DNA from 2 places in the Bacillus sp. GM2 genome. Region 2 is predicted to be linked to the other one. Evidence: a T-box and tRNA genes for the amino acid it is inferred to sense, from the RefSeq annotation. Region 2 holds a T-box; the other holds one or more tRNA genes.

Region 1 (15,037 bases), 1.5 Mb from region 2:
GGCAAGATGGATGATTGCCAAAGTTGAGGGACGCAACACGGATCAGCTTGAGCATTCCACCGTCTACAAACCTGAACTGGTTGTCAGACATTCGACCGCCAAGCTGAAAAGGTAGGCTGTATAAGCTTTATCCGCCAACCAGCGTGAATGAAAATATATCCTGTTAAAAAGCTCCGGAATGAGGAGCTTTTTATTCAAGTGAAAGCTGATAGCGGAGAGTTTAATGTCATCCTCGAAGCTTCGGCCCATGTGCAGCTTTAGCAAATCGATTTTTAAAGACCGCTGTATACCTTTATATAGAAGAAAGCGGTAAGGAGAAATAAATGGCGTCAATTGCCGGCTGGTCGAGATAATCAGGAATCATCGGAGTCAAAATCATTTGATTATTATTTTTTTAAAAAAGCTATTGTGTAAAACGAAAATAGATGTTATATTTGTATCCGCCCCTAAAAAGGAGGCTTTATAAAAACAACTTCGAAAATCTTTTAAAAAAAGTTGTTGACATTCACAGTGATAGAATGTTATATTAGTAAAGTCGCTTCTTCGAGAGGCGGAAATGATCTTTGAAAACTAAACAAGACAAAACGTACCTGTTAATTCATTAAATAAATCGCACACATGTTGTGCGTAGTCATTATCAAACTTCATGGAGAGTTTGATCCTGGCTCAGGACGAACGCTGGCGGCGTGCCTAATACATGCAAGTCGAGCGGACCGACGGGAGCTTGCTCCCTTAGGTCAGCGGCGGACGGGTGAGTAACACGTGGGTAACCTGCCTGTAAGACTGGGATAACTCCGGGAAACCGGGGCTAATACCGGATGCTTAATTGAACCGCATGGTTCAATTATAAAAGGTGGCTTCGGCTACCACTTACAGATGGACCCGCGGCGCATTAGCTAGTTGGTGAGGTAACGGCTCACCAAGGCAACGATGCGTAGCCGACCTGAGAGGGTGATCGGCCACACTGGGACTGAGACACGGCCCAGACTCCTACGGGAGGCAGCAGTAGGGAATCTTCCGCAATGGACGAAAGTCTGACGGAGCAACGCCGCGTGAGTGATGAAGGTTTTCGGATCGTAAAACTCTGTTGTTAGGGAAGAACAAGTACCGTTCGAATAGGGCGGTACCTTGACGGTACCTAACCAGAAAGTCACGGCTAACTACGTGCCAGCAGCCGCGGTAATACGTAGGTGGCAAGCGTTGTCCGGAATTATTGGGCGTAAAGCGCGCGCAGGCGGTTTCTTAAGTCTGATGTGAAAGCCCCCGGCTCAACCGGGGAGGGTCATTGGAAACTGGGGAACTTGAGTGCAGAAGAGGAGAGTGGAATTCCACGTGTAGCGGTGAAATGCGTAGAGATGTGGAGGAACACCAGTGGCGAAGGCGACTCTCTGGTCTGTAACTGACGCTGAGGCGCGAAAGCGTGGGGAGCGAACAGGATTAGATACCCTGGTAGTCCACGCCGTAAACGATGAGTGCTAAGTGTTAGAGGGTTTCCGCCCTTTAGTGCTGCAGCAAACGCATTAAGCACTCCGCCTGGGGAGTACGGTCGCAAGACTGAAACTCAAAGGAATTGACGGGGGCCCGCACAAGCGGTGGAGCATGTGGTTTAATTCGAAGCAACGCGAAGAACCTTACCAGGTCTTGACATCCTCTGACAACCCTAGAGATAGGGCTTCCCCTTCGGGGGCAGAGTGACAGGTGGTGCATGGTTGTCGTCAGCTCGTGTCGTGAGATGTTGGGTTAAGTCCCGCAACGAGCGCAACCCTTGATCTTAGTTGCCAGCATTCAGTTGGGCACTCTAAGGTGACTGCCGGTGACAAACCGGAGGAAGGTGGGGATGACGTCAAATCATCATGCCCCTTATGACCTGGGCTACACACGTGCTACAATGGGCAGAACAAAGGGCAGCGAAGCCGCGAGGCTAAGCCAATCCCACAAATCTGTTCTCAGTTCGGATCGCAGTCTGCAACTCGACTGCGTGAAGCTGGAATCGCTAGTAATCGCGGATCAGCATGCCGCGGTGAATACGTTCCCGGGCCTTGTACACACCGCCCGTCACACCACGAGAGTTTGTAACACCCGAAGTCGGTGAGGTAACCTTTTGGAGCCAGCCGCCGAAGGTGGGACAGATGATTGGGGTGAAGTCGTAACAAGGTAGCCGTATCGGAAGGTGCGGCTGGATCACCTCCTTTCTAAGGATATTATACGGAATATAAGACCTTGCGGTCTTATAGACAGGTGCGTTTAGATCTTGTTTAGTTTTGAAGGATCATTTGATTCTTCAAACGTGTTCTTTGAAAACTAGATAACAGTAGACATCACATTCAATTAGTAACACAAGATATCACGTAGTGATTCTTTTTAACGGTTAAGTTAGAAAGGGCGCACGGTGGATGCCTTGGCACTAGGAGCCGATGAAGGACGGGACGAACACCGATATGCTTCGGGGAGCTGTAAGCAAGCTTTGATCCGGAGATTTCCGAATGGGGAAACCCACTGCTCGTAATGGAGCAGTATCCATATCTGAATTCATAGGATATGAGAAGGCAGACCCGGGGAACTGAAACATCTAAGTACCCGGAGGAAGAGAAAGCAAATGCGATTCCCTGAGTAGCGGCGAGCGAAACGGGATTAGCCCAAACCAAGAGGCTTGCCTCTTGGGGTTGTAGGACACTCTGTACGGAGTTACAAAGGAACGAGGTAGATGAAGAGGTCTGGAAAGGCCCGCCATAGGAGGTAACAGCCCTGTAGTCAAAACTTCGTTCTCTCCTGAGTGGATCCTGAGTACGGCGGAACACGTGAAATTCCGTCGGAATCCGGGAGGACCATCTCCCAAGGCTAAATACTCCCTAGTGACCGATAGTGAACCAGTACCGTGAGGGAAAGGTGAAAAGCACCCCGGAAGGGGAGTGAAAGAGATCCTGAAACCGTGTGCCTACAAGTAGTCAGAGCCCGTTAACGGGTGATGGCGTGCCTTTTGTAGAATGAACCGGCGAGTTACGATCCCGTGCAAGGTTAAGTTTGAAAAGACGGAGCCGCAGCGAAAGCGAGTCTGAATAGGGCGCATGAGTACGTGGTCGTAGACCCGAAACCAGGTGATCTACCCATGTCCAGGGTGAAGTTCAGGTAACACTGAATGGAGGCCCGAACCCACGCACGTTGAAAAGTGCGGGGATGAGGTGTGGGTAGGGGTGAAATGCCAATCGAACCTGGAGATAGCTGGTTCTCTCCGAAATAGCTTTAGGGCTAGCCTCAAGGTAAGAGTCTTGGAGGTAGAGCACTGATTGGACTAGGGGCCCCTACCGGGTTACCGAATTCAGTCAAACTCCGAATGCCAAAGACTTATCCTTGGGAGTCAGACTGCGAGTGATAAGATCCGTAGTCGAAAGGGAAACAGCCCAGACCGCCAGCTAAGGTCCCAAAGTATACGTTAAGTGGAAAAGGATGTGGAGTTGCTTAGACAACCAGGATGTTGGCTTAGAAGCAGCCACCATTTAAAGAGTGCGTAATAGCTCACTGGTCGAGTGACTCTGCGCCGAAAATGTACCGGGGCTAAACGTATCACCGAAGCTGCGGACTGTTCTTACGAACAGTGGTAGGAGAGCGTTCTAAGGGCTGTGAAGCGAGACCGGAAGGACTCGTGGAGCGCTTAGAAGTGAGAATGCCGGTATGAGTAGCGAAAGAGGGGTGAGAATCCCCTCCACCGAATGCCTAAGGTTTCCTGAGGAAGGCTCGTCCGCTCAGGGTTAGTCGGGACCTAAGCCGAGGCCGAAAGGCGTAGGCGATGGACAACAGGTTGATATTCCTGTACCACCTCCTCACCATTTGAGCAATGGGGGGACGCAGGAGGATAGGGTAAGCGCGGTATTGGATATCCGCGTCCAAGCAGTTAGGCTGGGAAATAGGCAAATCCGTTTCCCATAAGGCTGAGCTGTGATGGCGAGCGAAATATAGTAGCGAAGTTCCTGATTCCACACTGCCAAGAAAAGCCTCTAGCGAGGTGAGAGGTGCCCGTACCGCAAACCGACACAGGTAGGCGAGGAGAGAATCCTAAGGTGATCGAGAGAACTCTCGTTAAGGAACTCGGCAAAATGACCCCGTAACTTCGGGAGAAGGGGTGCTCTGTTAGGGTGCAAGCCCGAGAGAGCCGCAGTGAATAGGCCCAGGCGACTGTTTAGCAAAAACACAGGTCTCTGCGAAGCCGTAAGGCGAAGTATAGGGGCTGACGCCTGCCCGGTGCTGGAAGGTTAAGAGGAGCGCTTAGCGTAAGCGAAGGTGCGAATTGAAGCCCCAGTAAACGGCGGCCGTAACTATAACGGTCCTAAGGTAGCGAAATTCCTTGTCGGGTAAGTTCCGACCCGCACGAAAGGCGCAACGATCTGGGCACTGTCTCAACGAGAGACTCGGTGAAATTATAGTACCTGTGAAGATGCAGGTTACCCGCGACAGGACGGAAAGACCCCGTGGAGCTTTACTGCAGCCTGATATTGAATGTTGGTACAGCTTGTACAGGATAGGTAGGAGCCTTGGAAACCGGAGCGCCAGCTTCGGTGGAGGCATCGGTGGGATACTACCCTGGCTGTATTGACCTTCTAACCCGCTGCCCTTATCGGGCAGGGAGACAGTGTCAGGTGGGCAGTTTGACTGGGGCGGTCGCCTCCTAAAAAGTAACGGAGGCGCCCAAAGGTTCCCTCAGAATGGTTGGAAATCATTCGCAGAGTGTAAAGGCACAAGGGAGCTTGACTGCGAGACCTACAAGTCGAGCAGGGACGAAAGTCGGGCTTAGTGATCCGGTGGTTCCGCATGGAAGGGCCATCGCTCAACGGATAAAAGCTACCCCGGGGATAACAGGCTTATCTCCCCCAAGAGTCCACATCGACGGGGAGGTTTGGCACCTCGATGTCGGCTCATCGCATCCTGGGGCTGTAGTCGGTCCCAAGGGTTGGGCTGTTCGCCCATTAAAGCGGTACGCGAGCTGGGTTCAGAACGTCGTGAGACAGTTCGGTCCCTATCCGTCGCGGGCGCAGGAAATTTGAGAGGAGCTGTCCTTAGTACGAGAGGACCGGGATGGACGCACCGCTGGTGTACCAGTTGTTCTGCCAAGGGCATCGCTGGGTAGCTATGTGCGGACGGGATAAGTGCTGAAAGCATCTAAGCATGAAGCCCCCCTCAAGATGAGATTTCCCATTCCGCAAGGAAGTAAGATCCCTGAAAGATGATCAGGTTGATAGGTCTGAGGTGGAAGTGTGGCGACACATGGAGCTGACAGATACTAATCGATCGAGGACTTAACCCAAAAACTTTTGTGAATCGTCTGACCGTTATCTAGTTTTGAGAGAACACCTCTCAACAGCCAAAGGCAAGGAAACTCGGCTAAAGGCCGCCCTCACATCCTGTGAGGAACGTCTAGTACCTTCGTCCTGAAGGCAAATAGTTTGGTGGCGATAGCGAAGAGGTCACACCCGTTCCCATGCCGAACACGGAAGTTAAGCTCTTCAGCGCCGATGGTAGTTGGGGGCTTCCCCCTGTGAGAGTAGGACGCCGCCAAGCGCTTAAGAAGACCAGCTTATATAAGCTGGTCTTTTTTACGGCTGTTCGATTGTATATACCGGAAGGGAAGGAGTGCATAGACGATTTCAACCCTTCAGGCTCCGCGAAACAGTGTGAAGAATAGGCAAGCTGCCTTCATCTTCTCTGGCCCGTGTTCTGGGTGTTCAAATCCAAATTTTAAAGCGGAGTGAAGCCAATAAGCACGTTGGCATGCATAAAATCAGTGAAGCCAGGGAGTAAAACTCATGCAAATAGAAGAGTGGATGCTGCCATGTTCCGGCAAATGGATTTCGAGGGATTGAGGTAGCTGGAGGATTGACAAATGAATGCATATATTTTGAGCCGCACAACACTCATTTTCAAAACACGTCGCTTGGCTATTAAGAGTTGGGATAGAGAGAGTCGAGAAGCCAATTACATTGCTTATCGTTCGAAAAGGACTTAAAATTGTTTTGAGAAATCAATTCGAATACAAATTTGCCATGGGAACAAGACAGGAATTCACGGATCGTCTGAAGAATCTATTTTATAAGCAGTACATAGGGATAAATGTTGCTCTGAAGCTTTTGATGCAATATACGGATTAAGCGGAACGAAGTATGCATATTCGTCTGTTGTGATAGAATAAACTGAAAATAAAATTTTTTTAATATAGCCTTTACAAATGGGTGTATTCCCGTATATAATAGTCCTTGTCAGATCGAGAACAACTGACGAGGAGGATTAGCTCAGCTGGGAGAGCATCTGCCTTACAAGCAGAGGGTCGGCGGTTCGATCCCGTCATCCTCCACCATTCATATTGGAATGGGCCGGTGTAGCTCAATTGGTAGAGCAACTGAATCGTAATCAGTAGGTTGGGGGTTCAAGTCCTCTTGCCGGCACCACGATTTTATGATACAATATAAAAGTTGCTAAAAAAAGACAGATAGCTTTCGAAAAAGTCTTCAGCTTTCATTGCAGTATTGGAGCCATTAGCTCAGTTGGTAGAGCATCTGACTTTTAATCAGAGGGTCGAAGGTTCGAGTCCTTCATGGCTCACCATTTTCATGCGGATGTGGCGGAATTGGCAGACGCGCTAGAATCAGGCTCTAGTGTCTTTTAAAGACGTGGGGGTTCAAGTCCCTTCATCCGCATTGCCAATCTATTTTGCGGAAGTAGTTCAGTGGTAGAACACCACCTTGCCAAGGTGGGGGTCGCGGGTTCGAATCCCGTCTTCCGCTTGATCATCTATGCGCCCGTAGCTCAATTGGATAGAGCGTTTGACTACGGATCAAAAGGTTAGGGGTTCGACTCCTCTCGGGCGCGCCATTATATAACGGGAAGTAGCTCAGCTTGGTAGAGCACATGGTTTGGGACCATGGGGTCGCAGGTTCGAATCCTGTCTTCCCGACCATTATTTGGGGCCTTAGCTCAGCTGGGAGAGCGCCTGCTTTGCACGCAGGAGGTCAGCGGTTCGATCCCGCTAGGCTCCACTTTGTTATCTTTAATATTCACCATGGCGGTGTAGCTCAGCTGGCTAGAGCGTACGGTTCATACCCGTGAGGTCGGGGGTTCGATTCCCTCCGCCGCTATTAAAGGACCTTTAGCTCAGTTGGTTAGAGCAGACGGCTCATAACCGTCCGGTCGTAGGTTCGAGTCCTACAAGGTCCACCATTGTTACGGAGGAATACCCAAGTCTGGCTGAAGGGATCGGTCTTGAAAACCGACAGGGGTGTCAAAGCCCGCGGGGGTTCGAATCCCTCTTCCTCCGCCATATATCTTTCATTATTTTGATCATCGCGGGGTGGAGCAGTTCGGTAGCTCGTCGGGCTCATAACCCGAAGGTCGCAGGTTCAAATCCTGCCCCCGCAACCAATTTACTCATTAAATGAGAAGTCCCCGAAAGGTGCAATCAAAATGGTCCGGTAGTTCAGTTGGTTAGAATGCCTGCCTGTCACGCAGGAGGTCGCGGGTTCGAGTCCCGTCCGGACCGCCATTTTAAATAAAGGCTCGGTAGCTCAGTTGGTAGAGCAACGGACTGAAAATCCGTGTGTCGGCGGTTCGATTCCGTCCCGAGCCACCATTTTACAATTTTATATATTGCGGCGGTTGTGGCGAAGTGGTTAACGCACCAGATTGTGGCTCTGGCATTCGTGGGTTCGATTCCCATCAACCGCCCCATGCGAAATGCGGGTGTAGTTTAGTGGTAAAACCTCAGCCTTCCAAGCTGATGTCGTGGGTTCGATTCCCATCACCCGCTCCATTTGCATATCATGGGCCTGTAGCTCAGCTGGTTAGAGCGCACGCCTGATAAGCGTGAGGTCGATGGTTCGAGTCCATTCAGGCCCACCATGATATTCCGCAGTAGCTCAGTGGTAGAGCTATCGGCTGTTAACCGATCGGTCGCAGGTTCGAATCCTGCCTGCGGAGCCATGGAGAAGTACTCAAGTGGCTGAAGAGGCGCCCCTGCTAAGGGTGTAGGTCGCGTAAGCGGCGCGAGGGTTCAAATCCCTCCTTCTCCGCCATTTTTTCAATAAGGCCCGTTGGTCAAGTGGTTAAGACACCGCCCTTTCACGGCGGTAACACGGGTTCGAATCCCGTACGGGTCATCATGTTAAACTCTGCATCATTATGATGCGGAGTTTTTTTATGCCTGTATGACTTCAGTCAATGTTCAAAAAGGATATTGTTGAACTTTGTCAATAAAAAGAAGCGCTTTCACGTAAGGGATCAAGCCATATTATGCGAATAAAAGAGTAATCTTTAAATATAGTGGCAGAAAGGATGAAATCAATGGCTGATGTGAGTGCCTCGGATATTAAAGTGCATCTCTTTCATGAAGGTCGGCTTTATGAATGCTACAGATTTTTCGGCGCTCATCAGATGGAACAGGACGGCCGCCAAGGTTTTCGGTTCTGTGTTTGGGCCCCGAATGCGAAGGAAGTTCGAATCGCCGGAACGTTTAACGGCTGGTCCGGTGCCCTGCATCAAATGGAGAAGCGTCATCAGGAAGGCATATGGGAACTGTTTATCCCCGGCATCGGAGAAGGGGAGCTGTATAAATATGAAATGATCACAGCCGCAAATGAAACAAAATTGAAGGCCGATCCTTATGCTTTTTTTTCTGAAGTCAGGCCGAAAACGGCATCGATCACTTATCAATTGGACGGATACCCATGGGGCGACCGAAAGTGGCAAAAGAAAAAGCAGCAAAAAGCTGTGTATGAAAAACTGATTTCCATCTACGAGCTTCATGTCGGTTCATGGAAAAAGAAAGCGGATGGGCGTTTTTTCACATACCGGGAACTGAGCGAAACAGTCATTCCTTACGTCAAAGAACACGGATTCACACATATCGAGCTGATGCCGTTGACAGAGCACCCGTTTGACCGTTCATGGGGCTATCAGACAACGGGGTACTACAGTCCGACGAGCAGATATGGCGAACCGCGTGACTTGATGTATTTTATCGACCAGTGCCATCAGCATGAGATCGGCGTCATTATGGATTGGGTTCCCGGCCATTTCTGCAAAGATGACCACGGCTTGTATTTGTTTGACGGTATGCCGCTGTATGAATATACACACGAGCATGACAGGGAAAATTGGGAATGGGGGACCGCCAATTTTGACCTCGGAAAACGAGAAGTTCGCAGTTTTTTAATCTCGAATGCGTTGTATTGGATCGAGATGTATCATATAGATGGATTTCGAGTCGATGCAGTTGCAAACCTCCTGTATTGGCCAAACCGTCCTCAGCCTGAAGCGAACGGCTTTGCCGTCGAATTTATTCAAACTTTAAATGAACAGGTTTTTGCAAAAGATCCCCACTTTTTAATGATTGCTGAGGACTCCACAGACTGGCCGCTTGTGACGCATCCGACCTATGCAGGCGGTCTCGGGTTTAATTATAAGTGGAATATGGGTTGGATGAACGATGTATTAACCTATATGGAAGCTTCCCCAGAACAAAGAAAACACCTGCATCATCTTGTTTCATTCTCCTTAATATATGCCTACTCAGAAAACTACATCCTGCCGTTCTCCCACGATGAAGTGGTATACGGCAAAAAGTCTCTGCTTCATAAGATGCCCGGCGATTACTGGCAGAAATTCGCCCAGTACCGCCTGCTGATCAGTTATTTTACGCTGCACCCGGGAAAAAAACTTCTCTTTATGGGCGGTGAGTTTGCTCAATTTGATGAATGGAAAGACGAAGAAGAGCTCGATTGGTTCTTGGACGATTTTGACATGCACCGCAAGGCCCGGATGTTTACAAAGGAGGCTCTTCACCTCTACAAAAAAAGCCGTATTCTGTATGAAAATGATCATCGGCAGCAAGGATTCGAGTGGATTGACGTCAACAATGCGGAACAGTCGATTGTATCGTTTATCCGCTATGGAAAACAGCCCGGTGAAGCGCTGATTATCGTCTGCAATTTTACGCCTTCCGTTTATCACGAATATCGGGTCGGCGTCCCTTTTCAAACCGAATATATCGAAGTGCTTAACAGCGATGATGCAAAATACGGAGGTTCACACCAAATCAACCCGAAACGCCTTCAAGCAAAAGAAGGCGTTCTGCACGGCAAACCATACAGCATCAGCATGACAGTCCCTCCGCTGGGAGCTGCGGTTTTCAGAGCAGTCAAAAAGAGAGGAGCGAAAAAGGGATGAAAGAACAATGTGTGGCTATGCTTTTGGCTGGCGGCAAGGGAAGCAGGCTGAATGCCTTAACGAAAAACCTCGCAAAACCGGCCGTTCCATTTGGCGGCAAGTACAGAATCATTGATTTTGCCCTCAGCAACTGCGCCAACTCGGGAATTCATCATGTCGGTGTGCTGACTCAATACCAACCGCTTTTATTAAACTCATATATCGGCATCGGCGAGCCATGGGATCTTGACCGCAATGACGGCGGGGTCTCCATTTTGTCCCCTTATGCGGAAGCGTCGGAAGTGAAGTGGTACAAAGGAACGGCAAGCGCGATTTATGAAAACCGCCATTTTTTAAAAGAGCTTCAGCCTGAACATGTACTCATCCTATCAGGAGATCATATCTACAAAATGGATTACGGAAAAATGCTCGAATACCACGCGGAGAAACAGGCTGATGCCACCATTGCCGTCATCGAAGTGAGCTGGGCAGAAGCCGGCCGTTTCGGTATCCTTCATACCAATGACAAGATGGAGATTACAAGCTTCGAGGAAAAGCCGAAATATCCGAAGAGCAACTTGGCATCGATGGGTGTCTACGTTTTCAAATGGAGCGTGCTTGAAAAGGCGTTGGAACGCGATGAAAAAAAATCCGGCTCAAGCCACGATTTCGGTAAAGATATCATACCGGCTCTTCTCGAAGAAAAAAGAAGCTGAACGCTTATCCGTTTAAAGGGTACTGGAAGGATGTCGGTACGGTCAGAAGTTTATGGGAAGCTAATATGGATCTGCTTGGAGATCATCCTCTGCTTGACCTGTTCGAACGGAACTGGCGGATTTATTCCGTCGCCCCGAACCTACCGCCGCAGTTTGTTGCCGAGCAGGCGGACATCAAAGAATCGCTCATCAGCGAAGGGTGCGCCGTATATGGGGCTGTCACCCGTTCGGTTATCTTTCAGCGCGTTGCAATCGGCAGACATTCCGCGATTAAACGTTCAGTCGTGATGCATGACGTTTCAATTGGAGAGCATGTTGAGATCGAAAATGCTATTGCATCGGCAGGAATACGAATTCCGGACGGTTTTCGCGCGAAGGGGGAAGATGGCGAAGTCCTGCTGATCACAGAGGAATATGTCAAAAAACATAAGGTTGTTTAAACAACACGGAGAGGCGGATGGTGCCAATGAATAATCAAATGCTGGGAATTATTGATGCAGCTGTTAACCAGCACTCTCTTCAGGATTTAACGGCCGGCCGTTCGATCGGAGCCGTGCCGTTTGCAGGAAGGTACCGGCTGATCGATTTTGCGTTGTCAGGCATGGTTCATGCAGGCATTCGGAGTGTCGCTGTATTTTCCAAGTCTCCGTATCGTTCCTTGATGGATCATTTAGGATCGGGAAAAGAGTGGGATTTAAACAGGAAAAGGGACGGTCTTTTCTTTCTTCCGTCTTCGATTCCCCATGATGAGCACGTCGGGCTTGGTTCGTTTCGGCAATTTGCGGAGCATCTCGATTATTTTCAAAGAAGCACTCAGCCATATGCTGCTGTGGCAAACAGCTATACGGTCTGTCACATACCTTTTCAAGAAGTGCTCAAACAGCACCTTGAATCCGGGTGTGATCTGACTGAAGTTTGTCAAGAAGGAAAGCCTTTAGGCTTGTATATTACGAAGAAAAGTCTGTTGAGGGAGATGGCTGAAGGGCATTGCGCCGGAGGAGCGCAATCTTTTGAGGAAGTCTGCCGGAAAGAGCGTGGTTCGCTATCCGTCAACAGCTATGAGCATTCAGGGTATACCGCCGTGATCGACTCTCCCGAAAGCTACCTTTTTCATAGTTTGAACCTCATCCAGCCTGTGTTTCGGGAGCAAGTCTTTCATATGGGCCAGCCTGTCTACACAAAAATAAAAAACGATCCTCCTGTAAAATACGCTAAAAACAGCAGGGTAAAGCAATCGATTATCGCTAATGGGTGCGTAATCGAAGGTGAGGTTGAGAATTCGGTCTTGTTCAGAGGGGTTCACGTAGGAAAAGGAACAACCATCAAAAACAGCGTTGTCATGCAAAAAACAAGGATCGGAGAAAACTGCCGGCTTGAGCACGTCATCTGCGACAAGGACGTCAAAATCGGCCATCATATCGAAATGTCCGGCACCATGAGCCTCCCTTTCATATTAAAAAAAGGAGCCATACAAGGAGCGCTGATGAACTCTTGAAAGTCTTATTTGCTGTTTCTGAATGTGTGCCGTTTGTTAAATCAGGCGGGCTCGCCGATGTCGCCGGGGCGCTCCCGAAAGAGCTCGCCCTTTTAGGCATAGAAACGGTCGTCATGATGCCGAAATACAGTTTGATTGCGGAAGACGTCAGAAGACGGATGGTTAAAACGGCTGAATGCGAGGTTCGCGTCGGGTGGCGCAGGCAGTTTTGCGGCATTGAACACCTTGAACATGACGGAGTTTCCTATTATTTTCTTGATCATGGGTATTATTTTAATCGGGATTCCCTTTACGGCCATTATGATGATGGAGAGCGGTTTGCTTTTTTCTCGCGGGCTGTTTTGGAAGCACTATACGCGCTGAATTTTGAAGCTGATGTCATCCATACCCACGATTGGCACACAGGGATGGTCAATTATTTATTAAAAGAAGAATATCGAAAAAAGCCGTTCTATCAGCACATGAAAAGCGTATTTACAATTCATAACCTTCAATTTCAGGGCATTTTCCCGAAGGAAGCGGTTCATGACCTGCTCGGACTTGATATTTCCCATTTCACGACCGAAAAGCTCGAGTTTTATGGGAACATTAATTATATGAAAGGCGGCATTATCGCCGCTGATCAGGTGACAACGGTCAGTCCGACGTACCGCGATGAAATCTTGACTCCATACTACGGCGAGCGGCTTGAAGGGGTGCTGTCAGACAAGAAGGATGCACTGACAGGCATTTTAAACGGGATTGACGATGTGCTGTACGACCCTTTAAACGATCCGCACATCGATTATCATTACGATGCCGTCAACCGGGACGGAAAACGGAAAAATAAAGCTGTGATCCAGAAGACATTCGGTCTGCCGGTGAATGAAGACATTCCGCTCATCAGCATGGTGGCAAGGCTGACGAAGCAAAAAGGCTTCGATTTGATCAAGCGGGTATTGCATGAACTGTTTGAAGAAGAAGACATGCAGCTGATCGTTTTAGGAACCGGAGAAGCGGAATTTGAAAATTACTTCCGCTATATGGAGCATGCTTTTCCGGACAGGTGCAAGGCGTATATCGGTTTTCATGAACCGCTCAGCCGCAAGATTTATGCCGCGAGCGATCTTTTCCTGATGCCTTCAAAATTCGAGCCGTGCGGTCTTGGACAGCTGATTGCCCTCAGGTACGGCGCGGTGCCGGTTGTCAGGGAAACAGGCGGGCTTCATGATACGGTGACCGCTTACCGGGAAACAACCGGTGAAGGCAACGGTTTTACGTTCGCCCATTTTAACGCCCATGATATGAAGCATACGATCAAAAGAGCACTGTCATTTTATCACAGGAAAGAAGAGTGGGGCAGGATCGTTCAAAAAGCGATGACACATGATGTCAGCTGGGCTTTGTCAGCCCGTCAGTATCAGCGGTTATACAGCCGGGAGATAAAGGGGGAAGCGCATGTTCTCAAGTAAAGAAAGCTTTAAACAATGCTTTTTGAAACGTGTTGAACGGTTGTGCGGAAAAAGCTTTCGGGACTCTTCAACGCTTGACCAGTATCAGACGCTCGGCATCATGGTCAGGGAACATATCAGCGCAAACTGGATCGAGACCAATGAAAGGAGCCGCTCCAACCAAAATAAACAGACCTATTACTTATCGATTGAGTTTCTCCTGGGCAGACTGCTCGGCCAAAACCTCCTCAATCTCGGGGTTCGTGAAGTTGTCCAAGAAGGTCTTTTCAGAGCTTGGCATTTGTCTTGAAGACATCGAAGAGGCCGAAATGGATGCAGGCCTTGGCAACGGGGGATTGGGCAGGCTCGCGGCGTGCTTTTTGGATTCACTGGCTTCGCTCGACCTTCCCGGGCATGGAATGGGGATTCGCTACAAGCATGGGTTTTTCGAACAAAAAATCGTCGACGGTCATCAAGTCGAATTGCCTGAACAATGGCTCAAACATGGTTACGTATGGGAGATCCGCAACGCCGATCAGGCTGTTTGTGTTCGTTTCGGCGGGCGGGTCAAGATGGCGCAGGAAGGAGGGCGCCTCCGCTTTTGGCAGGAAGATGCGGAAGTGATGACAGCCGTGCCTCACGACATCCCAATCATCGGCTATGAGACCAAGACGGTCAACACCCTTCGGCTGTGGAATGCGGAGCCTTGCTCGCTCCATCATGAACCGAATATTTTGAAGTATAAGCGCGAGACAGAAGCTGTATCTGAATGCCTGTATCCGGATGACACGCATGACGAAGGCAAGATTCTCCGTTTGAAGCAGCAGTATTTTTTAGTATCGGCAAGCCTGCAAAGCATTGTGAAACGCTATAAGAACACTCACCCGTCACTGCATGATTTTCACCAAAAAGTCGCGATCCATATCAATGACACCCATCCCGCTTTGGCGGTGCCGGAATTGATGAGAATTTTGCTTGACGAAGAAAAAATGACGTGGGATGAAGCGTGGCATGTTACCGTACATACGATCTCATATACGAATCATACGACGCTTGCCGAAGCGCTGGAAAAATGGAGGATCGATTTAATTAAACCGCTTCTGCCGAGAATTTTTATGATCATTGAGGAGATCAATGAGCGGTTTTGCGGCTGGCTGTGGGAAAAATACCCGGGTGAATGGGGTAGGATCGAAAAGCTTGCCGTCATCGCC
Region 2 (15,037 bases):
CAATGGCATCCTTTCTCCGGCCTTTCACAGGATGTGATGGCGGCAGCGTTCAGGCAGGACGCCTGGCGGTTAGCTGCCATCCTTTTTATATTCGCGAACACTTACTTAGCAGGCCTGATAGGGTTTGGCGGCATACTAAAAGCGGTTCGGAAAAACTCCGAACCGCTTCGTGGTTAATTTTGATAATACGTCTTCACAATTCCGGCACAGCGAGGGCAAAGCTCCGGATGATCGGCATCCTGGCCGATTTCTTTGGAAACCATGCGGCACCGCTCACAAGTCTCGCCTTCTGCCTGAGCAACGACGATTTTTCCTGTTTCAAATGTCTGCGCATCTTCAGGCGCTTCGGCTTCCGTTCCGCCGATGGCAAGCTCTGACACGATGAACAGCTGTTTGACGTCTTCCTTGATCGAAGAAAGCAGCGCTTTTGCTTCTTCATTTGGATACAGCGTCAAGCTCGCAACCGAAGATTTTCCGATGATCTTTTCATTACGCGCTGTTTCAAGCGCTTTAAGAACATCGTCGCGAAGCTTCATGAAGCTGTCGAACTTTTCTTCCGTCTCTTTTGCATTTGGAATGTCTCTTGTTTCCGGCATATCGGTAAGCTGCACGCTTTTTTCCGATACGAATGTGAAGTGGCTCCACATTTCGTCAGCAGTATGCGGCAGGATCGGCGCGATCAGCTTGACAAGCGCAAGCAGCGTTTCGTAAAAAACGGTCTGCATGCTGCGGCGGTCTTTATGATCGGCGTGTTCAATATAAACGACGTCTTTGGCAAAATCCATATAGAACGAGCTGAGCTCGATCGCGCAGAAGTTGTGGACAGCATGGTAGATGACCGCAAAATCGTATTCTTCATATGCTTTTTTGACTTTTTCAATAAGGCTGTTCAGTTTGATCAAAATGTACTGATCGACTTCGCGAAGTTCTTCCACAGCGATTGCATCTTTCGCCGGGTCAAAATCGGCAATGTTTCCGTGAAGGAAACGGAACGTGTTGCGGATCTTCCGGTACACTTCTGCGACTTGCTTTAAGATCGCGTCAGATACGCGGACATCTGCTTGATAGTCGACAGACGCAACCCACAGCCTTAAAATATCGGCCCCGAACTGATTCATGATTTTTGCCGGAACAACGACATTGCCGAGCGATTTGCTCATTTTGCGGCCTTCTCCGTCAAGGGCAAAACCGTGTGACAGCACACCTTTATAAGGTGCTTTACCCGTTACGGCAACGGCTGTCGAAATCGATGAGTTAAACCAGCCGCGGTATTGGTCAGAACCTTCCAGATACAAGTCCGCAGGTCTTACAAGATCATCGCGCTCTTCCAGTACGGCCTGATGTGACGAACCTGAATCAAACCAGACATCCATGATGTCCTGTTCCTTTGTGAACTTGCCGTTCGGACTTCCCGGGTGAGTAAAGCCTTCCGGAAGCAGTTCATTCGCTTCTTTTTCAAACCAAATGTTCGAACCGTGCTCCCTGAATAGTTCAGAAACGTGGTCGATCGTTTCATCCGTGATGATCGGCTCCCCGTTTTCGGCATAAAATACCGGAATCGGCACGCCCCATGCGCGCTGTCTTGAGATACACCAGTCGCCGCGGTCGCGGATCATATTGTAGAGGCGCGTTTCGCCCCATTCAGGCACCCATTTTGTTTCTTTCACCGCGTCAAGAAGCTCGTCTCTAAAGTCTTTGATAGAAGCGAACCATTGGGAGGTCGCACGGAAAATGGTCGGTTTTTTCGTTCTCCAGTCGTGCGGATAGGAGTGGGTGATGAAATCGAGCTTCAGCAAAGCGCCTTTTTCTTCGAGCTGTTCTGTAATCGGCTTGTTGGCCTGATCGTAAAACAGTCCTTCAAAACCAGGGGCTTCGCTCGTCATATGTCCTTTTTCATCAACCGGGCAAAGCACGTCAAGTCCGTATTTCTGACCGATGTTAAAGTCGTCTTCCCCGTGTCCCGGAGCAGTATGGACGCAGCCTGTACCGGCATCTGTTGTTACGTGTTCACCGAGCATGACAAGCGAATCTCTGCCGTATAAAGGATGAACCGCGACAATATGCTCCAGGTCTTTTCCTTTAACGGTTTGAACGACTTCATGATCTTCAAAGCCGATCGCTTTTGCCACGCTTTCAATCAACGCGCTTGCCATCACATAGCGCGCGCCTCCGGCAGCAACGACGCTGTACTCCAATTCAGGGTGTACGGCGATGCCGAGGTTGGCCGGGATCGTCCACGGCGTTGTCGTCCAGATGACGATTTTTTCGCCGTTTGTTAATACACCTTTTCCATCTTTTACATCAAATGCAACATAGATAGACGGCGAGCGTTTATCATGGTATTCGATTTCAGCTTCAGCCAGAGCGGATTCGCTTGAAGGGGACCAGTAAACCGGCTTCTTCCCTTTGTAAATATAGCCTTTTTTCGCCATTTCGCCGAATACTTTAATTTGCTGCGCTTCAAACTCCGGCTTAAGCGTCACGTATGGGTTTTCCCAATCTCCTCTGACACCGAGCCGCTTAAATTGCGTTTTTTGGCCTTCGATTTGCTGCCATGCATATTCTTCGCAAAGCTTGCGGAATTCGGCTACCGTCATTTCTTTGCGCTTCACTTTTTTGTTTTTCGTGAGCGCTGTTTCAATCGGCAGGCCGTGTGTATCCCAGCCCGGAACGTACGGTGCATGATAGCCGCTCATCGATCTCGAACGGACGATGAAGTCCTTCAGTACTTTGTTAAGCGCATGGCCCATATGAATATCGCCGTTCGCATACGGAGGTCCGTCATGAAGCACGAACATCGGCCGGCCTTCGGTTCGCTTCTGAACGAGGCTGTAAATGTCCATATCTTCCCATTTCCCCTGAATTTCAGGTTCACGGTTCGGCAGGTTTCCTCTCATCGGAAAATCTGTTTTCGGCATTAAGAGCGTGTCTTTATAATCCATTACCATTCCTCCAAAACATCTTTTCTAAAACAAAAAAAGCCTTTTCATCCCATAAGGGACGAGAAGGCTTTGATCTCGCGGTACCACCCTTTTAGACAAGCCGATTCGGCTTATCCGCTCAAACATCGTAACGTGATGGGACGTCCTTTCCTACTGGACGGTTCAGAAAGGAAACTTGAGGGCTGATTCACAACGATTCCAACAATCCCGGGCTTACACCGCCCCCGGGTCGCTTTTATTGTTCTCAGAAATCAATGTCTGTCCCTCTCAAACGTTTTTCACTCAATTTATGAACGTATTATATGCGAACGGATGACGATATGTCAAGAACGTAAATGAAATTCTATTCTTTTTCATCCATGACGGCGTCTACTTCGTATTCAAGCAAATGATCCCAGTCGTCGTTTTTCAACAGGTCAAGCTGCGCTTCGATCAGCATTTGGAAACGGGTTCTGAACACTTTTGACTGCTTTTTCAGCTCTTCGATTTCCATCGCGATCTTTCTCGATTTTGAAAGAGACTCATTAATGATCCGGTCAGCGTTTTTCTCAGCTTCACGGATGATGAGCTTCGCTTCTTTCTCGGAATTGCGCTTTACGTCTTCTGCTGCTTCCTGTGCGACAAGGATCGATTTATTCAACGTCTCTTCGATCGTCGAAAAATGGCCGAGACGTTCGTCAAGCTCGTTCACCTTTGATTCAAGCTCATTTTTTTTGCGCAGAATGATCTCATAATCCTTTCTCACCTGGGCCAGGAACTCGTTCACTTCATCTTCGTCATAGCCGCGGAACGCTTTTGTAAATGTTTTATTATGAATGTCATTTGGCGTCAAAGGCATGCTGCCCACCTCCATTATTTTTCTTTATGTACACTTGTCCTAGTCAACATTATAAAGCAAAATTCGACCTGGCGGAGAAAAAACTGTTAAAACGCGTCATTTTTGTTTTTCAAACGTCAATCTCCATTTGCCCTTCTTCGTTTTGCCGTCAATGTTTTTCATCCTGAAGCGGCCAAACCCCCGGATCGAAACCATATCCCCTTCCGCCAGTGCATATGAAGGGTCTTCGATGACTTTCCAGTTCACCTTCACGAGGCCATTTTTCACGAGAACCTGTGCTTTTTGCCGGGATTGCCTGCTCATTGCCGAGCAAATCGCATCAAGCCTCAAAGATGAAACCGTATCATCCCTTATTTCGACATCCTGCTCCGGTACTTTAAGCTTTGAAAGCGGAATTTTTTCAAGGGAAACTTTCACCTTGCCGATTTGTGTCAGCTGGGTGAAAACAAAATCAGCGACTTCTTCCGAACAGATAAACTGCCATGTCCCGTCCGAAAAGATCAGGTCGCCGAACTTTTGGCGCCTCAATCCGATGCCCATCATTGAGCCGAGAAGCTCGCGATGCTCGATGGAGGCGAATTTTTGCGGATAGATGACTTCCCAGCCCTGAAGCTGAAAATCTTCGGCAGACGGCTCGGCATATTCAGGGAATAGTAAAGCCCTCTTTCGTTCGGCCTCAGGGAAGCCCCCGAAAAATTCAAGCCTCACTTCGTCCGACTGACCGATGACAGATTGCAGGATCACCTGTTCCCGCGGATCCAAAAAATCGGTCAGCTTCATCCGGTACTGTTCCGCCACGATTCTTTTCCACTCAAGAGCCTGGTCGATAAACGGCTCTTCGTCTTTTCTGAAATGCTGGTAAATATCGCTCATTCTCTTTCCTTTCTATGTAAAGAGGCCTGGCCTACAGCCAAGCCCGATACTCGGCCCGCAAAGATTGAAGGCACGCTCCTGAACCACGGCGCCGCTGCCACCGGCAAGTCTTACGGGAGATCGGCATAATGTCTTTAAAAAGCGCCGAGCATTCTAAAAACCGCAAGAAGCCCTGCATCTGCGAACCGCAGGATGAAAATCGCCACAATCGGAGAAATATCAATCATCCCGAGCGGAGGAATGATCCTTCTGAACGGTTCGAGATAAGGCTCGCAAAGTGAAGCAAGCACCCGGCCGAATGAAGACTCCCTTGCATTAGGCACCCAAGACATAAAAATGTAAATAATGAGCGCAAACGAATAAACGGTTATAAGCGTGCTTAAAATTTGATAAAGTAGGATCATCTGCGATTTACCACCTCTGATGTTCTTCTTCTATGAGCTCGGAAATCGTGCCGGAAACATCGACGTTCTCAGGCGTGCATAAAAAGATGTCCGCTCCGATCCGCTGAATATCGCCGCCGAGAGCATATACAGTTCCGCTCAAGAAATCAACGATTCTTTTCGCCTGATCGTGCTGGATGCGCTGCAGGTTCACGACGACGGCGCGTCGGTTTTTGATATGGTCTGCGATTTCCTGGGCTTCCGCGTACACCCGAGGCTCACTTAACACTACTTTAGAAGATTTCTGAACGCTTTGCAAACTTACGACATTCTGCTTCCCAGCCGCTTTAGACTGGTAGGCGGTTCTGTCTTTTGATTCATGCTCTTCAGGGATTTCCTCCCTGTCTGTTTCAATATACTCGTATTCGTATTCCTCATCATCCAAGGAAAAAAAGTTTTTAAATTTGTTTTTCAAACTCATGATTGTCCACCTCCAGTTTCATTTCCGACTAAGGAAGATCCGATTCTGACGAATGTCGCGCCTTCCTCGACTGCGATCGTATAGTCATTAGACATACCCATCGAAAGCTCGCTGCACGGGGCGTTCCATTGACCGAGCCCGCGAACCTCGTCGCGCAGCTCTCTCAGCAAGCGAAAACAGCTTCTGATTACCGTCTCGTCATCCGTAAAAGGAGCCATCGTCATTAATCCCGCAATCCGGATGTTTTCATATGCAGACAGTTTTTTTACAAAAGGAAGAACCTCTTCTTTTGCCATGCCGTGTTTTGAAGATTCAAGGGATGTGTTGACCTGAACAAAACAGTCAATCGGTTTTTTTGCCCTCTTCTGAATCTCGTCGGCCAATGAAAGCCTGTCTAAAGAATGGATATATGAGACATGATCGATGATTGCTTTTACCTTTCTCGTCTGCAGGGTTCCGATAAAATGCCATACCGGTTCGCTGTCTTTCAAAGCGTCGAGCTTGTGAAGCAGTCCGGTATCGCGGTTTTCTCCCAAATGTCTGATTCCTGCATCAAGCGCTGCCTGCGCCCGTTCCGGGGAAACATATTTCGTGACAGCGATGACGGATATTTCGTCGGGCGTTCTTCCCGCTTTGATACACGCTTCGTTGATCCTGTCATTTATATGTCGTAAATTGCTTTTCACATCCACCTGTAAGCTATACCTCCTTTAATCCGATGAAGGACATCATCCGTCCGGTTTTTCCCCGGTCTCTCCGATGGGAGAAAAACAGTGAATGCTCGCAGCTCGTACAAAGGGAACTCACCTTGATCTGGCCGTTTGGAATTCCGGCGTGTACAAGCAGCTGCCTGTTCACTTCTTTTAATTCGAGACGGTACTCCCCTTCTTTTATCGTCAAAAAGGCTTTGTCTTCTCGCTGAAGAGGAAGATTCCTGATTTTGTCTATTACATGATCGTCGACAGTGTAGCAGCACGAGCCGATCGCAGGCCCGATCACGGCGTGGATGTCTGCGGGATTTGATCCTTCCCGGCTGACCCACGTGTCAACCATGCTGGCTGCGATCCCGAGCGCGGTGCCTTTCCAGCCCGCGTGAGCGATTCCGGCCAGCGAGCGGACCGGATCGTAAAAATAAACAGGAACGCAGTCGGCAAAGCAAAGCGCCAAAAACAGGTTTGGCCTGTCTGTATAAAGTCCGTCCGTAGCCTTCAGCGCCGTATCGTATCGGAAAGCGCCGCTGGCGCGATCGCTATCCGTCACTTTTTGAATCCGGTCTTCATGCGTCTGATCGGCAAATACCCAGTCGTGCAGATCGGTTTTTAAGTTGTCGGCAATCTGTTTTCTGTTATTGATGACATGCTGTTCATGATCCTGAACGTGCAGCCCTGTATTCAGTGAGTGAAAAGGCGGTTCGCTTTCTCCGCCGTTTTTTGTCGTAAATCCGGCTGTGACGGAACCGCCGGTTTCCGCCGTCTGATTCCATTCCTCAATCAAAAGCATTGACGGAGCATCAAGACGAAAGGGGTTATATGTATTCATGGTGATCAGCCTTTCGACAAACATCGTAGTCTTTCATCATATCGCTCCTATTTTAACACATCTTGATGCATTCGTTTAGTTTCGTTTCAAAAAACTAAACGAAATGTATTGTTTGCAACATTTATCGCCGTTTTTGCAGACGGTCTCACCGTATACAATAATGTTGAAAAAGCAGGCGGATAAGGGCCCGCCGATTGATCAGGCATCATCTCATATGCTTGATCAGCTTAAACGCACAAGAATCACATCTTCTCCAATTTTAACAATATTTCGCCACGGAATGACGATTTCCTCTTCTTTTCCGAAAAATCCGAAAACTTTCCCCGTTCCTCCGATGACAATCGCCTGTATTTTGCCTGTCGTTACATTAATATCGATATCGCCGATGCTGCCGAGCTTTTTCCCGTTTGATACGTTAACGACATCTTTTATCTGGAAATCAGAAATGTTCATCATGTCCACCGCACGCCTCCTCTGATCAAATGTCCTTTTAAGATTATATGAAAGGCAGTCCTTTATTTAGACTGCCTTTTCAGTGGTTTATTTCGTTTTTTTCCTGCCGGCTAAAATATCGAGATGGACGGTCATAACAGCGGATTCCTTCTTTAGAAAGGCATTGATCCGCTCCTTTTGCGCGCGCCATGATAAAGGCGTCATCTTGATGAGCGGCGGGAGCTGGATTCGGTCTAAACGTTTGCTGTAGGCGATCTCCGTTCTGTCGATCAGATCAAAATGAGACGCGAAGCGCTCAGCCGTATCCTCGCTCGTATAGGCTTGTTTGTCCGAGCCGTCGTACAAAAATCTCCTCAGTTCTTTCAGATGGCCGCTTCTCGGAATCACTTTCAAAACGATGCCGTCATCCGATAACAGCCGCTCGAATTCCGCGTAATTAGAAGGCGACAATATATTGAGGATCGCGTCGAATGAACGATTCCGAAACGGTGCGGCAGCCAGATCGGCGACACACCAGATCGCCTCTCTTTCTTGCTTAGCCGCCGATACAATCCCGGCTTTCGCCAAATCCAGCCCGACTCCAAGGACAGGCGTTCCGAAACGCGCTTCTAGCGTTTCAGCGATTCGCGTCAAATGCGAACCTTCCCCGCAGCCGGCATCGAGGATCCTGACAAAATTGCAAAACGGCAGGCCGGCTTGTTTAAGACGGTCTGTCAACGCGCCTCTCATCGGTTCAAAAAAGCCGGCGGCTGCTAACATTCTTCTGGCTTCAAATAAATCTATATCATATTTAACAGAAGGAGAATGCGTCGCGACATTGACATACCCTCCTTTTGCGATATCAAACGTATGTCTGTTTGAACATATAAGGCTTTTTAACTCGCTGATCGCCATGTTCGCGGCGCATAGCGGGCACTGAAACATCGTTTCATGCTCCTTCATAAGCGCTGCTCTTTTTAATTTTTTATTCATCATTGTTACACCTCATTCATTCGTATTTAGATCAATGAAAAAGGCATAGACAAATAAACCCGCTCCTTCGGCATTTTTAAAGCCATAGGTGTGGATGGGCTAAGCGTTTGTCTATACCTTTCATTATCTGTAGCGAATGAATTGAATGATCATAATGATGAACTCCCCTAAAACATGACGTTCTTTATTATCTTACCAGCTTCTTTAAGATGATAAAGCTGAAAAAGAGCCTCCATAATAGAAGGAGGCTCCCAAACACATCCGAAGCTTTAAACATTGAGGTTTGCAGTTTTTTTCTTGGACAAGTACGGCCGATCTTCCGTCCATACCGCCTGGACGGGCATATCGAAAAATTCGGACAGAACCTCGCCGGACATCATCTCTCTTGTCTTTCCCAACGCAAACACTTCCCCTTTTTTTAACAGCAGGGTTTGGCTGAAAGCGGGGAGAATTTCTTCTGCATGGTGAGTAACGTAAAGCATGGACGGCGCACTGTCTTTCTTGGCAATTTGTTCAACCGTATCCAGCACCTGCTCCCTCGCGATAAAATCTAGACCGGTGACAGGTTCGTCGAGAATCAGCAGCTCAGGATCGGCCATCAAGGCCCTTGCGATCAGCACCTTTTGCTTTTCTCCCTGGGAGAGCGTTTCATATCTCCTGTCCGCATAGCGGATGGAGCCGAATTCCTCCAAGAGGGCGACCGCTTTCTCTCTGACAGACTGTGAAGGCGATTCATAAAGGCCGATCGAAGCGAAAGCGCCGCTTAAGACAATTTCAAATGCACTGTCTTCAGGATACAGCTTCTGCTGCAGAGCCGCTGACACAAGGCCGATTTTTTGGCGAAGCTTTTCGTTCAGCTCCGTTTTTCCAAATTCGCGTCCTAACACGGTGACATTTCCTGTTGTCGGAAAATAATAAGCGCACAGCATGTTCAACAGAGCGGTTTTGCCGGCCCCGTTCAATCCGTATAGCGCCCAGTGCTCCCCCTTTTCCACCGTCCAATTAATATCCTTTAATATCCACTCTCCGTTTCGTTTTAGTGAAGCATTCTCAAGCTGCAAAACCATATGAAGTCCTCCTTTTATGTAAATATTCTGATAAATTAAAATATAATTCTTTTATTATAGCTTATTTATATAACAAAGTGAATGAGAGATTTTCCATTTTTAGCATGTGAAAAGCCGCAGATTGACTGCGGCTTTAGTGAATGTTCTTATTCATTTGTTTAATGGCGGCTTTTTCCAGCCTTGAGACCTGGGCTTGGGAGATTCCGATCTCATCAGCGACTTCCATTTGCGTCTTGCCTTGGAAGAAGCGTTTTCTGAGGATCATTTTTTCCCGTTCGTTCAGCCGTCTCATGCCTTCTTTTAAGGCGAGCTCTTCGATCCATTGCGAATCCTTGTTGCGCTCATCGCTGATTTGATCCATGACATAAATCGGATCTCCTCCGTCATTGTAAATCGGCTCAAACAAAGATACGGGATCTTGAATAGCGTCAAGCGCAAAAACGATTTCTTCATGGGACACTTCAAGCTCTTTAGCGATCTCCTGAGCCGTCGGCTCCCTGCTTGTCTCACTGATCAGCCGTTCTCTCACTTGCAGCGCCTTGTACGCGATATCCCTGAGTGACCGTGAGACGCGGATCGGGTTGTTATCGCGCAAATATCTGCGGATTTCTCCGATGATCATTGGTACAGCATATGTTGAAAACTTAACATTGTGGCTCAGATCAAAATTATCAATTGATTTCATTAGTCCGATGCAGCCGACTTGGAATAAGTCATCAACATACTCTCCTCTGTTGTTAAACCTTTGAATGACGCTTAAGACAAGGCGCAAATTACCGTTAACAAGCTTTTCTCTTGCTGTCGTGTCTCCTTTATCCTGCATTTGCTTGAACAACTTTCTCATCTCTTCGTTCTTCAGTACGGGCAGTTTTGATGTATCAACCCCGCAGATTTCAACTTTATTTCTCGACACTTTTTTCCCTCCCTACAGGAGCTGCTGTACAAAGTTCAGTATCTCCTCGGGTGGGAAAAATATGCATCGTTAATTTCCAAAAATAAGAAGATCAAGTCGAAAACCCTTGGCTGTCAACACTTCAAATTTCATAAAAAAATTAAACCATTTTGTTGAATTCTTTTCGCAGCCTTTTAATAATTCTTTTTTCAAGCCGGGAAATATAGGACTGGGAGATGCCGAGCATATCGGCAACGTCTTTTTGCGTTTTTTCTTCTCCTCCGACAAGCCCGAAGCGGAGCTCCATGATCTGTTTTTCTCTGTCATTGAGCTGTTCAAGTGCTTTTTTCAAAAGCTTCTTATCAACGTTTGCTTCGATATCTTTTGTAATAATGTCGTTTTCTGTTCCGAGCACATCTGAGAGAAGAAGTTCATTTCCGTCCCAATCAATGTTCAGCGGTTCATCGAATGATACCTCTGAGCGAATTTTATTGTTTCTTCTTAAATACATCAAAATTTCATTTTCAATACATCTGGAAGCATATGTAGCCAGTTTGATTTTTTTCTCGGGATTAAAGGTATTCACCGCTTTGATAAGGCCGATCGTGCCGATGGAGATTAAATCCTCGATATTGATGCCGGTATTTTCAAATTTTCTCGCGATGTAGACGACCAGCCTGAGATTTCGTTCAATCAAAATCGCCCGTGCCGCCTGATCACCATCAGGCAGCTTATGGAGAAGCACCTGCTCTTCATCTTTTGACAATGGCGGGGGCAGCGCTTCGCTTCCGCCGATATAATAAATTTCGTCGCTTTTCAGCCCCAGTTTCATTAAAAGTTTGTACCACAGATAGGTTAACCTTAATTTTAGTTTTTTCATCTTCCTCCCCCTTCTAAATAAACGTCTTCAGGAGTATGATAATGTAACAGACTGCGAGTTTAAGAAACGTGTTTGACCGGGTTTCCGGCCAGCATTTTCGGATGGACGATGGCGTCAAATTCGCCGTCCGCGGAAAGCGGTGATGTGCTGATGCCAATCAGGCATTTCGGCGCTTCAATCACCTCCTTTTCCGAAAAAATGAGCACATGATCCGGCTTTAGGCAGAGCAGAAACTGATGCTGATGGCCGACCCCGCGGTACGGAATCAGGCGGACCCGCCCGATATACGGGAGTGTTTCATCAAGTTTGCCGACGGCATCAAGCGGGCTCATTTCCTTGATGATCACACTCGCTTCTTCTCCCAATACACCTTTCAATTTTTCAATATTGACGATCATGACGGGCGTTTTTGTGATCGGATCGTAAAGCTGGTTTCCGGAGTCAATCAATCCGGTGAAATGAAGCGTATGTTCATCAATGCCGGTCTCTAGGCGGACGCGTTCTTCATATTGAATTTTCTTCGCTTCAGCATCTTCAAAACGCCTTTTTGAAAACAGCCATACAGCCGGAAAACCCGCACCGACAAACAGCCAGCTGACCGGGTCTCCAAAACCGGACCAATTCGTCATAAAGACGCCGTTTTCCATGATCGAATCCGTTTCAAGCAAAGAATGCGCTCCAATAATCCCTCCTCCCATTAAGAAAGTGGCAAAATAAAAAGAAAACAAATTTTGCAAAAAAAACCGGAACCGCTTAAAACCAAATGTCACAAAAACGATCACAACCGAAAACGACAGTTTGCCTGCAGGATGAAGGACGTACGGCGAAAAAGGTGTAAACATAAACAGAACGATGCTTGACGCGACAAACGCCCCTAAGATCAGCCTCCGCTTTTTAACCCTTCGCTTTAAAATAAATGCGGTCATCATTAAAAGCAGCAAGTCAAAACAAAAGTTTAACAGCCATATCGCATCTAAATAGATTTCCACATCCTTCCCCTTTCTTTGGGCTCGATGACCTTAGTGTGTTTTCCTAAGTATAAATCAAGCCCAAAGGTAAAGTCTGTCAATTAATGTTGCGCAAATCGTACATTTTTTGAAGTTTTCGTACTGAATTTGTCGATCATAAAACGAAAAAAACGCTGCCATTGAAGACAGCGCCTTTTCACCTTTATTTCAGCTTTTCATTGATGTACAGTTTGCCTTTTGCCGTTTGTCTCGTTTCATTGCCGTAATCATCCCGGACGGTGACCTCGATTTCCGCTCCTTTTGCTTTTGCGGTTGAAGTCGCAGTCCAATATCCTTCATACTTGCCTTTTGAGACTTCTCTGATCGGCAGCTCTGTTACGTTTTGGGCGGCTGTTTTGAAATTGGTAAGCGGCATTCTGATCACAAAGACAGCATCCAAATCAGCGGCGCTTTCAAACTCGATTTTCACGGTTTCTCCCGTTTTGAGCTCGAGGTCTTCAGCCGGTTTCAAGCCGGTGATTTGCGGCGCTTCAAAGTTGACATCCACCTTCACTTTTTTGGTCGTTTTGTTGCCTGCCGCATCTGCTGCCGTTACTTTGATTTCATTTTGGCCGTTGTCAAGCATAATCCTCGCAGAATATTCGCCATTGTCAACAGCCGCTTTTTTGCCGTTCACATGAACTGATTCCAAGTGGTCGTCTGATACTGTTCCTTTCACGGTGACAGTCTCTTTATTGAGTTTTGAGCCGCTTTTCGGCGTGTCGATCGTAAGCTTCGGCTTTTTCTGGTCAAGGACGATCCGGACCGGTTCTGAAGCATCCGTCGTTCCGGAAGCCGATGACGATTTGGCGGTGATCACATTTTCTCCTTTATTCAGCGGAATCTCTTTTGAGAAAGTGCCGTCTGCCCCCGTTTCCGCCGTTCCGGCTTCTTCATCCCCGTTAAAGAGATGAACGGTCGTATTCGGAGACGATGATCCTTCGATGACAGTGTTCTTTTTGTTGGTGATGAATCCGTCTTTAGGAGACGTGATCATAGGCACCGCCAATTCATAGTCGACCAAAGCGCGGATCATGAAGTTGCCTTGGTCTGATGGCGCTTTCGACCATGAGCCGTCCGTATACTGCCAGTTGCGGCCGGAATATTCCCCGTCTTCGTCTGTAGCAAGTCCAGGTGAGTTGGCCAGATCCTCTGTCTGGACGTACACGAGGTAAAAGTCTTTTCCGACGAGGATGCCTTCATCACCTAAATCAACGGTCGTCCATTCGCCTGTGCGGAGCGCTTCAGCCTTGAACGGACCGGCGAGTTTTTTGCCCGGAGATCCTTTTTCACCCGACGCATCGTAGACCTCGACTGCAAAATCAGTGCCGCCCGGATCCGGGAATTCTGTATCCCAGAATTTGAACAAGCCGCCTTTCAGCATGGCTTTTTCCTGCCCGTTTTCGAGCGTCATTTTAACAGCCAGCCCGTTGCCGGATTCATAGAAAGCCCAGGCGTTTTCCCCGGTTCCGTCATCATAGCCTATTTCCCCCGGATAGCCGATGAAAGGATCGAGCTCGATATCTTTCGAGACATCTCCTTTTAAATCAACGGAAAACTCGCTGCTGTAATATCCGTTTGCAGAGACCTTTACCGTATACGAGCCTTCATAGGCCGTTAATGAATAGCTTCCGTCGCCGTCCGTCTGAACCGGTTTTATGGATGCATCTTCAACGATATACAGCTTTGCATGTCGGACGGGTTCACCCGTTTTTTTGTTTTTTATCGTTCCGGTGAGCGTCCCTTTCTTCAGTTCTTTTAAGACAAAGTCTGCCGTCGTCGTCTTGTCGGCCTCGATTTTTACGGTTTGGGCATTTGATTCATATCCGTACGCTTCTGCTTTCAGCGTATACGTTCCAGGTGCATGAGCCAAGCTGTATGCGCCTGTTGCCTGGTTGGAATATGTCGATTTGCCCGTCTCCAGCACGCTGACCTGAGCCCGCACCGGAAGAACTGCAGGAGCTGCTTTTTTCGTCTCAGAATATTTTTGAACGGCTTCTGCCGGTTTTGCTTTTTTCGGATCAATCGTTTGTTTCTTCGTTTTCTTATCCTTTATTTTGGCCGGCTGTTTTTCAACGCCCAGGCGTTTTTTCGTGCCGGCGCTCTTCACTTCCTTCACAAGCGCTACATCATCGATATAGAGCCCGTCACCCTCAATGCTGTCGTCAGATTGAAGGTTGAACATAATCTTAATCGTCTGTCCCCCGTATTCCGACAAATCGATCTGTCCGTCTTTCCATTCTGACGTCCTGCCGCTGTACTCAGCAGCCGGGATCCATTCATCTTTCCCTTCAGGTTGTACATAAACGAAGCCGTAATCGAAGTCCTCTTCAATATCATGCCAATATTTGTATGTGAGATAAAGCTTTTGATTTTTTGGAACGCTGACAGGAGGCATGAGAAGATTCATATTGGCCGAACTTTCATACGGCCCTGTCAGATTTGTTGCAAATACGTTTTTTCCCGATGCTGCGGCATTCGGGCCTGACTGAGGAATACCGCGCTCCCATGAATTCTTCACACCTGATGTGATCCAGCCGTTGGCGGCATTCTCGAAATCTTGTTTATACCCTGTGGTCACAGCCGGAGAAATCGGGATTTCGTACACTTTGGATTCCGTTTTGTTTCCTCCGAAATCGGTGACAATCCATTTGTAGGAAAGCGCTTTCCCTTGAGAAACGGATACGGCCGCCTCGTACGTTCCTTTTTT

The links. The T-box of region 2 lies ahead of ileS (isoleucine--tRNA ligase). A T-box ahead of a tRNA ligase gene usually reads a tRNA of that ligase, here a tRNA-Ile.
Region 1: it has a tRNA-Ile gene. The T-box ahead of ileS (isoleucine--tRNA ligase) is inferred to sense a tRNA for this amino acid. The anticodon was not compared.

What each region holds. Positions count from the first base shown of each region.
Region 1 is NZ_JBRKSZ010000007.1:420,737-435,773, forward strand. It holds gene ACVC9U_RS03070 (GntR family transcriptional regulator) at 1-115, shown strand, start outside; rRNA gene ACVC9U_RS03075 (16S ribosomal RNA) at 644-2,192, shown strand; rRNA gene ACVC9U_RS03080 (23S ribosomal RNA) at 2,367-5,296, shown strand; rRNA gene rrf (5S ribosomal RNA) at 5,435-5,550, shown strand; tRNA gene ACVC9U_RS03090 (tRNA-Val) at 6,268-6,343, shown strand; tRNA gene ACVC9U_RS03095 (tRNA-Thr) at 6,359-6,434, shown strand; tRNA gene ACVC9U_RS03100 (tRNA-Lys) at 6,516-6,591, shown strand; tRNA gene ACVC9U_RS03105 (tRNA-Leu) at 6,599-6,683, shown strand; tRNA gene ACVC9U_RS03110 (tRNA-Gly) at 6,699-6,770, shown strand; tRNA gene ACVC9U_RS03115 (tRNA-Arg) at 6,782-6,858, shown strand; tRNA gene ACVC9U_RS03120 (tRNA-Pro) at 6,867-6,943, shown strand; tRNA gene ACVC9U_RS03125 (tRNA-Ala) at 6,950-7,022, shown strand; tRNA gene ACVC9U_RS03130 (tRNA-Met) at 7,048-7,121, shown strand; tRNA gene ACVC9U_RS03135 (tRNA-Ile) at 7,127-7,203, shown strand; tRNA gene ACVC9U_RS03140 (tRNA-Ser) at 7,211-7,303, shown strand; tRNA gene ACVC9U_RS03145 (tRNA-Met) at 7,328-7,404, shown strand; tRNA gene ACVC9U_RS03150 (tRNA-Asp) at 7,449-7,525, shown strand; tRNA gene ACVC9U_RS03155 (tRNA-Phe) at 7,537-7,612, shown strand; tRNA gene ACVC9U_RS03160 (tRNA-His) at 7,635-7,710, shown strand; tRNA gene ACVC9U_RS03165 (tRNA-Gly) at 7,719-7,792, shown strand; tRNA gene ACVC9U_RS03170 (tRNA-Ile) at 7,805-7,881, shown strand; tRNA gene ACVC9U_RS03175 (tRNA-Asn) at 7,888-7,962, shown strand; tRNA gene ACVC9U_RS03180 (tRNA-Ser) at 7,964-8,054, shown strand; tRNA gene ACVC9U_RS03185 (tRNA-Glu) at 8,067-8,138, shown strand; gene glgB (1,4-alpha-glucan branching enzyme) at 8,323-10,206, shown strand; partial or broken gene ACVC9U_RS03195 (glucose-1-phosphate adenylyltransferase) at 10,203-11,341, shown strand; gene ACVC9U_RS03200 (GlgC family sugar phosphate nucleotidyltransferase) at 11,368-12,396, shown strand; gene glgA (glycogen synthase GlgA) at 12,393-13,847, shown strand; partial or broken gene ACVC9U_RS03210 (glycogen/starch/alpha-glucan phosphorylase) at 13,834-15,037, shown strand, end outside.
Region 2 is NZ_JBRKSZ010000007.1:1,917,516-1,932,552, forward strand. It holds gene ileS (isoleucine--tRNA ligase) at 174-2,942, opposite strand; T-box leader at 2,994-3,223, opposite strand; gene ACVC9U_RS10725 (DivIVA domain-containing protein) at 3,286-3,780, opposite strand; gene ACVC9U_RS10730 (YlmH family RNA-binding protein) at 3,877-4,653, opposite strand; gene ACVC9U_RS10735 (YggT family protein) at 4,788-5,054, opposite strand; gene sepF (cell division protein SepF) at 5,065-5,517, opposite strand; gene ACVC9U_RS10745 (YggS family pyridoxal phosphate-dependent enzyme) at 5,514-6,209, opposite strand; gene pgeF (peptidoglycan editing factor PgeF) at 6,217-7,056, opposite strand; gene ACVC9U_RS10755 (YlmC/YmxH family sporulation protein) at 7,279-7,512, opposite strand; gene ACVC9U_RS10760 (putative RNA methyltransferase) at 7,597-8,481, opposite strand; gene ACVC9U_RS10765 (ABC transporter ATP-binding protein) at 8,751-9,548, opposite strand; gene sigG (RNA polymerase sporulation sigma factor SigG) at 9,682-10,461, opposite strand; gene sigE (RNA polymerase sporulation sigma factor SigE) at 10,601-11,320, opposite strand; gene spoIIGA (sigma-E processing peptidase SpoIIGA) at 11,380-12,309, opposite strand; gene ACVC9U_RS10785 (S8 family serine peptidase) at 12,491-15,037, opposite strand, start outside.